Regions from separate parts of the Mesorhizobium sp. 8 genome, predicted to be linked through region 2. Evidence: riboswitches for the same ligand, from Rfam matches in the RefSeq annotation. Region 2 holds a riboswitch; each other region holds the start of a gene.
What was found. A riboswitch is a leader RNA that binds a small molecule or an ion and turns the genes downstream of it on or off. The one in region 2 is predicted to bind cobalamin.
Positions count from the first base shown of each region.

Region 1: linked by a shared signal. The riboswitch ahead of FGU64_RS10240 (TonB-dependent receptor) and the one ahead of FGU64_RS00045 (CbtB-domain containing protein) in region 2 are both predicted to bind cobalamin.
Region 3: linked by a shared signal. The riboswitch ahead of FGU64_RS05675 (DUF1636 family protein) and the one ahead of FGU64_RS00045 (CbtB-domain containing protein) in region 2 are both predicted to bind cobalamin.

Region 1 is NZ_CP040914.1:2,112,433-2,116,369, reverse strand. It holds gene FGU64_RS10250 (DUF1295 domain-containing protein) at 135-371, shown strand; gene FGU64_RS10245 (adenosylcobinamide amidohydrolase) at 395-1,066, opposite strand; cobalamin riboswitch at 1,213-1,418, shown strand; gene FGU64_RS10240 (TonB-dependent receptor) at 1,589-3,466, shown strand; gene FGU64_RS10235 (ABC transporter substrate-binding protein) at 3,514-3,937, shown strand, end outside.
Region 2 is NZ_CP040914.1:4,938-8,874, reverse strand. It holds gene FGU64_RS00060 (porin) at 1-349, shown strand, start outside; gene FGU64_RS00055 (pyridoxal phosphate-dependent aminotransferase) at 544-1,656, shown strand; gene FGU64_RS00050 (histidine phosphatase family protein) at 1,662-2,132, opposite strand; adenosylcobalamin (AdoCbl) riboswitch at 2,336-2,467, shown strand; gene FGU64_RS00045 (CbtB-domain containing protein) at 2,487-2,693, shown strand; gene FGU64_RS00040 (CbtA family protein) at 2,707-3,465, shown strand; gene FGU64_RS23455 (hypothetical protein) at 3,764-3,937, shown strand, end outside.
Region 3 is NZ_CP040914.1:1,203,718-1,207,654, forward strand. It holds gene FGU64_RS05665 (crosslink repair DNA glycosylase YcaQ family protein) at 175-1,398, shown strand; gene FGU64_RS05670 (DUF930 domain-containing protein) at 1,487-2,407, shown strand; cobalamin riboswitch at 2,457-2,660, shown strand; gene FGU64_RS05675 (DUF1636 family protein) at 2,738-3,139, shown strand; gene cobW (cobalamin biosynthesis protein CobW) at 3,136-3,937, shown strand, end outside.

The DNA.
Region 1 (3,937 bases), 2.1 Mb from region 2:
TCGCGATGGCGACGCCATCGTCGATCATCTGAGGACGCCATTCGTCGCCTGCCGCGGGCTGCTATCTCAACACCGGATCGGGATTCGCACGCGACAGATTCGAGAAGGACCCCGAAAACAAGGGAAAACTCTACGTGAATGGGCTCTTCTCGCTGTCGCGCCACGTCAACTTTTTCGGCGATATCCTTTGGGTCAGCGCTTACGCAATTGTCGCTCACACCGTCTGGGCCGCCCTCATTCCGATCTACACGCTTTGTTTCTTTGGCTTTTTCAATGCGCCGGCGCTCGATCGACACCTCGCTGACCACTACGGCAAGCAATACACGGTTTATGCGGCACGCACCAAAATGCTGATCCCGTTCGTCTGGTGATCCGGTGTCAGGGATGCAACGATTTATCTCTCGGCAAGACCAAGAGGAGGCTGCTCGGCAATCCACGCCTTTGCGCCGAACGTGATAGCATCGTAAGTGGCGCGCCCGACAGCAGATCCAATGTCGGTGTGCAAACCTGCGAATTGTTCTTCCGGATTCCCGGCAGGTGCGGCGACAACGATGCAGTCGGTGCCGGTGCCGGTCACGACTTCGCCATGTGGTTTCCATTCCAGCTCAACGAGCGCGACTGTGCGAGCCTGCGCCGCGATCGAAACCGTTTCCACGAACGCCGCCTGCGACAACGGCCGGTCGACATGGACGAGCAGGTTGATCGTTCCCGCGCGATCGTGGAGCGCCGGTGCCGAGCCGACGCGCGCCGCATTGCCAAGCCCCACCGTGGCAAGGCAGGTGGCGGCGGCGAGCCCGACCGATGCTTCCGCGACATGATGTTTGCGGATATCGCGCGAGGTCATGAGATGCACCGCGTCATCCAATCCCGCAGCCGACATCCGGTCCCTCAGGAACTGGACCGGGTCGAGGCCGAGCGGCAGGTCGTCGTCTCTGACGTGCAGCCACGCGACGCTGTTGGCTGAGGTGAAGCCCGGCCGGGTGAGCGACCAGCTCAGCATTGCGTGAGGCCGCGTGAACTCGGCTACAAGGATTGGGCTGTCGCACCGGATCGAGAAGGCTTTCATCGGGCATCTCTCACATGTTGAGATTCCGCGGACAAGACTCGGGACCGACTACGTCTGTCCTTTGCCGCCGGAACAGAAGCGGACGGGAAAGGGGCGTTCGTGACATGGCGGGAGTTCGCCGTTGACAGCGCCTTCCATCGATCGGTAAGGGTTCCCCTGGAGCCGGTTCCGTCGCGAGACGGATGAAAAGGGAACACGGTGAGGCTGGCGACAGCCAAATCCGCGACTGCCCCCGCAACTGTAACCGTAGAGCCTCCAACCCACATGCCACTGGTCAGCCTCGCTGACCGGGAAGGCGGACGGGGGCGACGACACGGAAGTCAGGAGACCTGCCTGTTCCAGTCACCCATGCTTGACCACGAGGGGTGGGCAGGCGCGGCCGTCCGTTGCGGTGACACAGTCTGGTGTTGCCGCATGCGGGCGGGCGGAGCGTTGTCCTGTAACGTCCCTGATCCCGGTCCACTTGCGGTTTTTGAAACCGGCATGATGCCGTCGTGCCTTTGAGCCGTTTGGGGGGCAGATTTGAGAAGATTTCTTATTGCGGCTGGGGCGCTGTCTTCGGCCATTTCCACGCAATCGCTGGCGCAGGACGCCCCGACCTCCGGGCCGACACTGCTCGAGCCCATCTACATCAGCACGCCGCTCCGGCGCGAGAGTCCGCTGGTGCGTTCGACTTCGTCGGTGACGGTCATCGATGAAGCCGAGATCAAGAAGTCGGCCGCACCGGACTTGCCGAGCCTGCTCCGGTCATATCCGGGCGTTTCGGTGAGCACCAATGGCGGCATGGGTTCGATTGCCAGCGTTTCGGTGCGGGGAACCAAGACGAGCCAGACGCTGATCCTGGTCAACGGCGTGCGCATTGCGTCCGCTACGTCGGGTGGCGCATCCATCTTCAACATCCCGCTGGATTCGGTGGAGCGCATCGAGATCGCCAAGGGCGCACACTCGGCGCAATACGGCTCCGACGCCATCGGCGGCGTCGTCAACATCATCACCAGACAGGGCGGCTCCTGTGGGGACGACCGCAAAGTCTGCGGCAGCGCGACGGTTGGTGTCATGAACCCGTGGGGTGGCTACACGTCCGGCAACGTGCGGGGCGAGGCTGACGGCCTGACCTATTCGGCCGGCGCCAGCATCATCGGCACGCAAGGCTACGATTTCACCACGCCGGACGCGCCATGGGGTATCCACGAATCCGGCGACAACGGCTTTCTGCAAGGTTCGGCGAACATGTCGATCGCCAGGGATTTCGACTGGGGCCGCATCTATGGCGATGCCCTGGTGGCGCGCGGCAGAACCCGCTACGACAACGCCTTTCCCCTCGACAACCAGCAGTATACCACCACCTTCACCGGCAAGATCGGCACCCGCATCGACCATTCCGAGGACTGGTCCTCGACGGTCGAGCTCTATTCCGGCATCGACAATCAGAGGAACTTCCGCAAGGATCAGCCGGGCGACAGCCGCTTCGATACGAGCCGCTACGGCGTCTTCGCCTCGACCGAAAAGAGTTTCGACACCGGCGGCGTGAAGAACGTCGTCACCGGCGGCGTCGAATCCTATCGAGAAAAGGTGGATTCCACCGTCGACTACGACGTCAACGCTCGCACCGTCTCGTCGGTGTTCGGCCAGTATTCAGCTGAATACGAGGCGCTGCGCATCGACAGCGGCATCCGCTACGACGACAACAGCCAGTTCGGCGGCGTGACCACCTACAATATCGGCGCCAGCTATGAAATCACGCCCGACCTGACCCTGCGATCCTCCTATGCGACGGGCTACAGGGCGCCGACCTTCAACGACCTCTATTATCCGTCGTTCCCAGGCTTTCCGCCGGCGTCGAACCCGAACCTGAAGCCGGAGAAGTCGCGCTCCTGGGAAGCCGGCCTCAACTGGCGGATGGGAGCCGACACGACGGTGGACGTCGCCTTCTACCAGACGATGCTGACCGACGCGATCACGCTCGACCAGAACTTCACGCCCGTCAATGTGGGCCGTGCCCGGATCACCGGCTTTGAGACCGAGCTTTCGCACCGTTTCTCCGACGAATGGAGCGGCAGGGTATCGCTCGATTTGCGCCGGCCGATCGACCGCGACACGGGCAAATATCTGGTCAACAGCGACCGCTTCAAGGCGACGGCGGAAGTCACCTACAGTCCGGCCGAGCGGTTGGACCTGACGGCCAAGGTGCTCTATGGCGCCAGCCGCTACATCTACGATTTCACGCATGAAAGGCTGCCGGACTACGTCACCGCCGACTTCACCGCGCTCTACACCATCGATGCCAGTTCGAGGCTGAAATTCGCCGTCGAGAACATCTTCGACGAGCAATACCAGACCAATCTCGGCTATCGCGCGCCGGGACGGACTTTCGACTTGAGCTTTACGAGGACGTTCTGACGCTCCATGAACGGGGCCGCGCTGTTGGGCGCGGCCTTGAAAGGATGATGATGCCGGAAACAAGGAAAGGTCGAGCGCTGTTCGCCCCGCTGGCGGCGATGCTGGCAATCGCCCACCCTGCGTTTCCTGCGGCTGCGGCGTCCATGCCGCGGCGTGTCGTTTCGATGAACCTGTGCACCGACCAGATGGCGATGCTGGTCGCGGAGCCCGGCCAGTTGCATTCCGTGTCCTTCCTGGCCGCTGATCCCGTCTCCTCGGTGATGGCGCCGCAGGCCGGCCGCTATGCGGTCAATCACGGACAGGCAGAGGAGATCTTCCTCATGCAACCCGATCTGGTGCTGGCGGGGACCTATACGGCCGGCGCGACCGTCGACTTGCTGCGCCGGCTGGGAATCCGGGTCGAGCAGTTCGCCCCCGAAAATTCCTTCGACGATATCCGCGCCAGCCTCAGGCGCATGGGCGACGTGCTCG
Region 2 (3,937 bases):
GGCTCGCCTGGACGTCAACGTGAACGAGCAGTTCTCGCTCTTCGTCATGGGCGGCTATGGCACCGACGATAATGTCTCCCGGAACGACTACAAGCCGTGGGGCGGCAACTGGGCCGTCTGGGGCGGCGGTTCGTTCAAGGCCAACGAGAAGGCCACGATCTACGCCGAAGCCTCGTATGACGAGAACAAGGACATCGCCGCTTCGCTCGGCGTTGCCTACAGCCTGGTTCCCGGCTTCATCATCAAGCCGGAAGTCAACTACACCAAGTACGGCAACGTCGCTGAAAACGGCGCGCTCGCCGGTGAAGACGGTTGGGGCGGCGTCATCCGCTTCCAGCGCAACTTCTAAGACAGGCTTACTGTCTTGAAAGAGAACCCGGCGGGCAACCGCCGGGTTTTTTCTTGCCCGGAGGAAGGCGAAGACAGCGGCCACGGCCGGCGTGGATTACCCACCCGCTTGCCTCTACGAAAAGCCCGCTGTAGCAAGGCTTTGTCCCGAGGCCCGCCGGCCTGCGAAATCGATAAAGCGACAGGTCTACCGCCATGCCCAAGCGCCCTCCCCTCACACCGGTCGTCGATGCGCTGCCGGAAACCGTCCCCTTCGTCGGGCCGGAAGCCCAGGAACGCGAACGCGGGCGCCCTTTCCGCGCCCGCATCGGCGCCAACGAGTTGAGTTTCGGCCCCTCGCCGAAGGTGATCGCGCGCATGGCCGAGGTGGCGCGCGACCAGTGGATGTATTGCGACCCCGACAATTTCGATCTCAAGGTGGCTACCGCCGCTCATCTCGGCGTCGGGGTGGAGAACATCGTCATCGGCGAAGGCATAGACGGCCTGCTAGGCCTGGTGGCGCGCATGTATGTCGGGCCAGGCGATGCGGTCGTCACCTCGCTCGGCGCGTATCCGACCTTCAATTTCCATGTCGCCAGCGTCGGCGGTCGACTGGTGACGGTCCCCTACGAACAGGATCGCGAAAGCCTCGAGGGGCTGCTCGACGCCGTGCGTCGGGAAAAGGCGCCGCTGGTCTACCTCTCCAACCCCGACAATCCGATGGGAAGCTGGTGGGAAGCAGACGAGATCGACCGCTTCATCGCCGCACTTCCCGAAACCACCATGCTGGTGCTCGACGAGGCCTATGGCGAACTCGGTCCGGCCTCGGCGCTGCCGGCCATCGACGTGTCGCGGCCGAATCTCATCCGCATGCGAACCTTCTCCAAGGCCTATGGGCTGGCGGGCATCCGCTGCGGCTATGCCTTCGGCGAGGCGCAGGTGATTCGTGACTTCGAGAAGATTCGCAACCACTACGGCGTCAGTCGCATGGCGCAGGTGGCCGGCGAAGCGGCGCTTGCCGATCAGGCATGGCTCGCCGAGGTCGTCGCGAAAGTCGCGGCCGGACGGCAGCGTATCGCTTCGATCGCCAACGAGAACGGCCTGAAGCCGCTTGCTTCCGGCACCAACTTCGTCACCATCGATTGCGGTGGCGACGGCGCCTTCGCAGCCAGGGTCATGCAAGGCATGCTGTCGCGCGACGTCTTCATTCGCAAGCCAATGGCGCCCGTGCTCGACCGGTGCATCCGCGTCAGCGTCGGCCTCGACCACGAACTGGACATCTTCGCCGAAGAGCTGCCCGGCGTGTTGGCGGCCGCACGCGGCAACTGAAGAGCTTATCGCGCCATCAAGCCTGTTGCCCTCAAGGTCCAGCGCCGGCCATCGCCGCGCAGGTCGGTCAGGCTGAGCGGCGTAACGTCGATGCGGGCAAAACAGGCAGGCGGCGCACCCATGACGGCAAGGATAGCCGCCCGAATGACCGCCGCATGCGTGACGGCGACCGTGTGGCCGGGTGCGCCACGCAGGTCGTCCAGCCAGCCCGCCACTCGACCCATCACCGCTGAAAACGATTCGCCGTCGCCCGGCACGGCATCCGGATCGCCAAGCCATGCGGCTAGCGCCTGCGGTTCGGCCTGTCCGACCTCCGCAATGTCCTTGCCGGCCCAGCGGCCGAAATCCTGATCGCGTAACGTCTCCGACGGCGCGGCGACCAACCCGAGCGCCTCCGCCGTCTGCCTCGCCCGCAGTTCCGGACCGGTCAGGATGCGATCGGCTCGCGCCAGCAACGGCTTCAACGCGACGGTCATTCCCAGCATCCTGTCATCCAGCGCTTCGTCGGCTGGAAAGGCGCCATGCCGTGCCACCGGTGTAACACCGCTGCAAATAAGGGTGAGACGCGCCTGCATTCGATTCGGCATCCTTTTCGCCCGGCATCATGGAAACGTATCGCAGCTATCCTGAACAGATTTGTCGCCATACCGGCTTTCATTGACAGGCAGCAACGCACTGGCATAATGTTCTTTGCATATACAGGTGTGGAAGCCGGTGTGAATCCGGCACGGTCGCGCCACTGTGATCGGCTGTCGCTTTTTGACCCGCCGAAAGTCAGATCTTCCCTGTATATTTTTGCAACGGGACGCTGGATCCCAGGAGAGGAAATCATGTCCAACATTGCCATCGCAACACCGGATGTCCGCCCGATACCGGTTCGGGAACTCCTGCCGTGGGCAATTTTCGGCGGCCTTCTCTTCCTGATCGCGATCTATTTCGTCGGCACCGAGGAAGGCGCCACCTCGCTGTTCTCCGGCATGTACATCCACGAATTCGTGCATGACGGCCGCCATCTTCTCGGTTTCCCCTGCCACTAAAAGGGTTGCCGACATGGTTGGGTCTCTTTTGCTCCGCGGCATGATTGTCGGGGTGATCGCGGGGCTGTTCGCTTTCGGCTTCGCCCGCGTCTTCGGCGAACCGCAGGTCGACCGCGCCATCGCGCTTGAGGAACAGGCGGCGGCAGCCGAACAGGCCACCGGCAGCCAGGCGATGGCCGAGGAACCGGAACTGGTTTCGCGCACCACGCAGGCCGGCATCGGCCTGCTCACCGGCGTCGTCGTCTACGGCGCGGCGGTCGGCGGGCTGTTCTCTCTCGCCTTCGCTTATGTCTACGGACGCATCGGCCGGCTCGGCGCCCGTGCCACGGCGGGCCTGCTGGCGCTCGGCGGCTTCATCACACTCGTTGCAGTGCCGTTCCTGAAATATCCGGCGACCCCGCCGGCAGTCGGCAACCCCGAGACGATCGGCGCCAGGACGGAATTGTTCTTCGTCATGATGCTGGTGTCGTTGCTGGCCGCGGTCGCTGCCGTCGGCCTTGCGCAACGCCTGTGGGCAAGCCGGGGCGGCTGGAACGCTTCCATCATTGCTGCCGGTGCCTTCATCATAGTGGTGGCCATTGCGCAATATGCCCTGCCGACGGTCAACGAGGTGCCGGAAGGCTTCCCCGCCGATCTGCTGTGGTATTTTCGCACGGCTTCGCTCGGCCTGCATGCGGTGCTTTGGACTGTCGTCGGTCTCGGTTTCGGGGCACTTGCCGAACGCAGCCTTGCCGGGTACCGGCCTGCAGCAGCGCGCCCGGCCAGCCGCTGACTGAAACCATGCCGCGGCGCGCCATCTTTAATGTCCGCGCCGCGGCTTTTTCATGCCTTCTGATCGTCCTTCTGCCCGTAGCAACGGCGCAAGCGCACCGCAGCGCCGCCAATTCCGACGACAGCGGCATCGCCATTCCCGCCCTCACCCACGGACAGATGGCGGTGATCGCCACATATCGCGGCGAAATCCTCGACCTTGCCGCGAGGCAAGCCCGCACCGATGAGACGTTCCGCCGGCTGCTCACCTTCGGCAACATCCAGTATACCTATTGCCTGTGGGGTGTCGTCCCGGCAGCTTGGGGGACGAAGCGAGCCCGTTCAACGAGTGCAGCCACGCTTACCTGTCGGCCACGCAGGCCCTGCTGGTCCACATGCGCGGCATAAACGATCGTAATTCGCCGCTCGAGGCCGATATCGAGGCGCTTGTTTCGCGCATCGACGCGGACATGGTGCGCAACGGCGCGTCTTTC
Region 3 (3,937 bases), 1.2 Mb from region 2:
CAAATTTACGTGCCGTCGCGGCAGATCACGCAAAACCGCACCGAACCGCTCCCGTTTGATTTCCTTCGTATTTTACTCCACTTTTTCTCCTGACACGAATACTGCCGCCGGCCTGTTAGGATGACGGGAATCAAATGGCGGTGAGGCTGCCAGCCAGGCCGGAATTCGGAACGCATGAAGGAAAAAATCTCGCTCGCGGCGGCCCGCCGCATCGCGCTTGCCGCACAGGGTTTCGCCGACGCCGGGCCGGGCATCACACCGGACCGCCGGCACCTCAAACGCGTGCTGGCGCGCACCGGCCTGTTCCAGATCGATTCCGTCGCCGCCGTGGTGCGCGCGCATTACATGCCGCTCTATTCGCGGCTCGGCCCCTACCCCGTTTCGCTGCTGGACGATGCGTCGGTCGGCCGCAAGCGGCTGCTGTTCGAATACTGGGCGCATGAGGCTTCGCTGTTGCCGGTGGAAACCTGGCCGCTGCTGCAATGGCGCATGGAACGGGCGCGTGCCAACGATCCCGCCGAAATCTACAAGGGGCTTGCGGAATGGGCCGACGGCAATCGCACCTTCATCGAGGACATTCACAATGAGGTGAAGACGCGCGGCCCGATCCCGGCGTCCGACATCGAGGGCCACAAGGGCAAGGGCGGCTGGTGGGGGTGGAGCGACGCCAAGGCGGCCTTCGAATGGCTGTTCTGGGCAGGGCTCATCACCACCCATTCGCGACGCGGCTTCGAGCGCTATTACGACCTGCCCGAGCGGGTGCTGCCGAAATCCGTCCTCGACCTGCCGGTGCCCTCGGCGCGCGACGCCCATCGCGAACTGCTCGCCATGTCCGCCCGTGCCCACGGCGTCGGCACCTATGCCTGCCTGCGCGACTATTTCCGTCTCGCGCCCGGGGAGACGAAGACGGCGCTGGACGAACTGGTCGAGGACGGCACACTCAAGCCCGTGCGCGTCGAAGGCTGGAACAGGCCGGCCTTCCTGCATAAGGATGCCAGGATGCCGCGTCGCATCGAGGCGCGCACGCTGCTCGCCCCCTTCGATCCGGTCGTCTTCGAACGCGCCCGCGCCGAGGCGCTGTTCGGCTTCCGCTACCGCATCGAGATCTATACGCCGGCCGAAAAGCGGCAATACGGCTACTACGTCCTGCCCTTCCTGCTCGGCGACCGCATCGTCGCCCGTGTCGACCTGCGCGCCGACCGTCCGGCAAGCGTGCTGCGTGTCCACGCCGCCTATGCGGAAGAGGCCGCGCCCGCCGACACCGCCGCGCATCTCTTCGAGGAATTGCAGCGCATGCAAGGCTGGCTCGGCCTCGAACAGCTGGAGATCATCCCGGCCGGCGATCTTGGCCCGGCATTGCTGGATCTGGCCGGCCAACCCGTCGCCAAAAGGGCCTGACTGTTGTCATCGGGCGCCTGAACCTGTACGCGCTGCGTTTGCCCGCCGGCACATTGTGCCGCCACCATTCCGATCCACATAGATCGCGATGCAGGACGACAGACCAGAGCAGCGCTGGCTTTCAGGATTTGCCTTGCCCGTTTCGGCCGGGCTGCATCTCGTCATCCTCGCACTGCTGATTTTCGGACTGCCGCACTCCCTCCTCAAACCGGAGAAAGACCAGACGGTCAGCGTCGATCTCGTCCCGCCGCCCGAGCAGCCCCCCAAGCCCAAGACGGAGCCTCCCGCACCGAGGCCGGATGCCGAAAAGCCACCTGAAAAGAAAGCCGAACCGCCGCCGCCGCCTCCCCCCGCAAAGGAAACGCCGGTATCTCCAAGCCCGGTCCCCAGCTTCAATCCCGTCGTCCAATACGGCGAAAAGGACAGCGGTCCCAAAAAATCACTCGAAGGAAGCAGCGCCGAGGAAGAAGCGAAGCCTTCGGATATGCAACAACCGCTGGACGAGCAGACCGAGGCCGAAAAGGAAGACACGGAGGCCGACGACTCAGAATCCGAGCTTGCACTGCCGGACGCGGCCGTGACCCCGACCGCCAGGCCGGCTGAGGCGGCGCGACCGAAAGAGACCGCCAAAAAGCCGGGCGCCCCGAAGCTCAGGCAAGCGAAAAAACTGTTCTCGCCGTCGGCGACCGGCAATGCATTGGCGACGACCGCGATAGGCGGTCTGCCACGCAGCGCGCGGGGAGCCACGCTGTGCGTGTCGGAACTGCGCGAGCAGTTACTGCGCAACGTCCCGCCTTACTTTGCCGACCTCCTGCCGTCCTCCCGGCTGGAATCCGGCAACGTGATCGACGTTCCGGGCGTGGCATTCCGCGCCAACGGCCAATGGCGGGACCTGAGCTACCGTTGCGAGGTCGACGCCGACGCGACGAAGGTGGTGTCCTTCGCCTTCCGCATCGGTGAACCGATCCCGCCCGGCGAATGGCAGCGGCGCGGCCTGCCCTCGCGATGAGAGCCGTCCGCGCCGATGAAGCCGACATTGACAGTCAGCTTGCCCACGGCCTAAATCCGCATCGGATGGTCTTCTTCCCCAACAGGAAGAAGCTAAGAGGGAATGCGGTGCGGGATCGCGAGGTTCCAAAGCCGCGGCTGTCCCCGCAACTGTGAGCGACGAGCCCGCGCCGAAAGCCACTGGAATTGTCCGGGAAGGCGGCAAGGGCGGCGACCCGCAAGCCAGGAGACCTGCCGTCCGAATGCAGAATCCGACCGTCCGGCGGGTGTCCCGGACAAGGAGCCCGATTTGGATCGCGACGGCATCTTCCCGGCTGAACCGGCGGCCCCTGTGTCCGAAAGCGAGCGTGACGTCCCAGTCGCGGGCGGAGTCACCATCCTCGTCTGCGCGACCTGCCGCGACGAAACCGGTTCCGACGCCCATCCGCGCGCCGGCAGTCTTCTGGCGCAGGATGCACGGCGTGCCGCAAGCAACGACGCCATAAGCGTGCGCACCGTCGAATGCCTCGGCAACTGCAAGCGCCGGCTGTCGGCCGCACTGCTGCGCGACGGCTGCTGGAGCTACGTCTTCGGCGACCTCGCGCCCGACAGCGGCGCCGATCTCGTCGCCGGCGCCCGGCTTTTCTCGACCTCCACGGACGGTCTGATCCCCTGGCGCGGCCGCCCCGATTCGCTCAAGCGCGGTCTCGTCGCGCGCATCCCTCCCCTTGCTTTCACGAAGGACGTCCCATGACCGCTTCCGCCGCCCGCGTTCCCTGCACTGTCGTCACCGGCTTCCTCGGCGCCGGCAAGACGACGCTGATCCGCCACCTGCTCGAAACGGCCAAGGGCAAGCGGCTGGCGCTAATTGTCAACGAGTTCGGCGATGTCGGCGTCGACGGCGAAATCCTGAAAGGCTGCGGCATCGACACCTGCCCGGAGGAAAACATCGTCGAACTGTCCAACGGCTGCATCTGCTGCACCGTCGCCGACGACTTCGTCCCGGCATTGGACCAGATTCTCGCGCGCACACCGAAGGTCGACCATATCCTCATCGAAACCTCCGGGCTGGCGCTGCCCAAGCCGCTGGTGCAGGCCTTCCAGTGGCCGAGCGTGAAGAGCCGCGTCACCGTCGACGGCGTCGTCGCCGTGGTCGACGGCCCGGCGCTCGCCGCCGGCCAGGTGGCCTCCGACATGGAGGCGCTGGCCGCCCAGCGCGCCGCCGACGACAGCCTCGACCACGACGACCCGGTGGAGGAAGTGTTCGAGGACCAGGTCGCCTGCGCCGATCTCATCATCCTGTCCAAGAGCGACCTGATGGACGGCACGGCATCCGCCAAGGCCAACGCCATCCTGGGCGACCATGTGAAGCCGGCGGTGAAAATCGTGCCGACCTCGCAAGGCAAGGTCGATCCGTCCGTGTTGCTCGGCCTTGCGCTGGCGGTCGAGGACGACATCGAGAACCGCAAGAGCCATCACGACGGGCTGGGCGACCACGAACACGACGACTTCGACACCTTCGTCGTCGAAATCCCGTCGATCACCGTCCCGG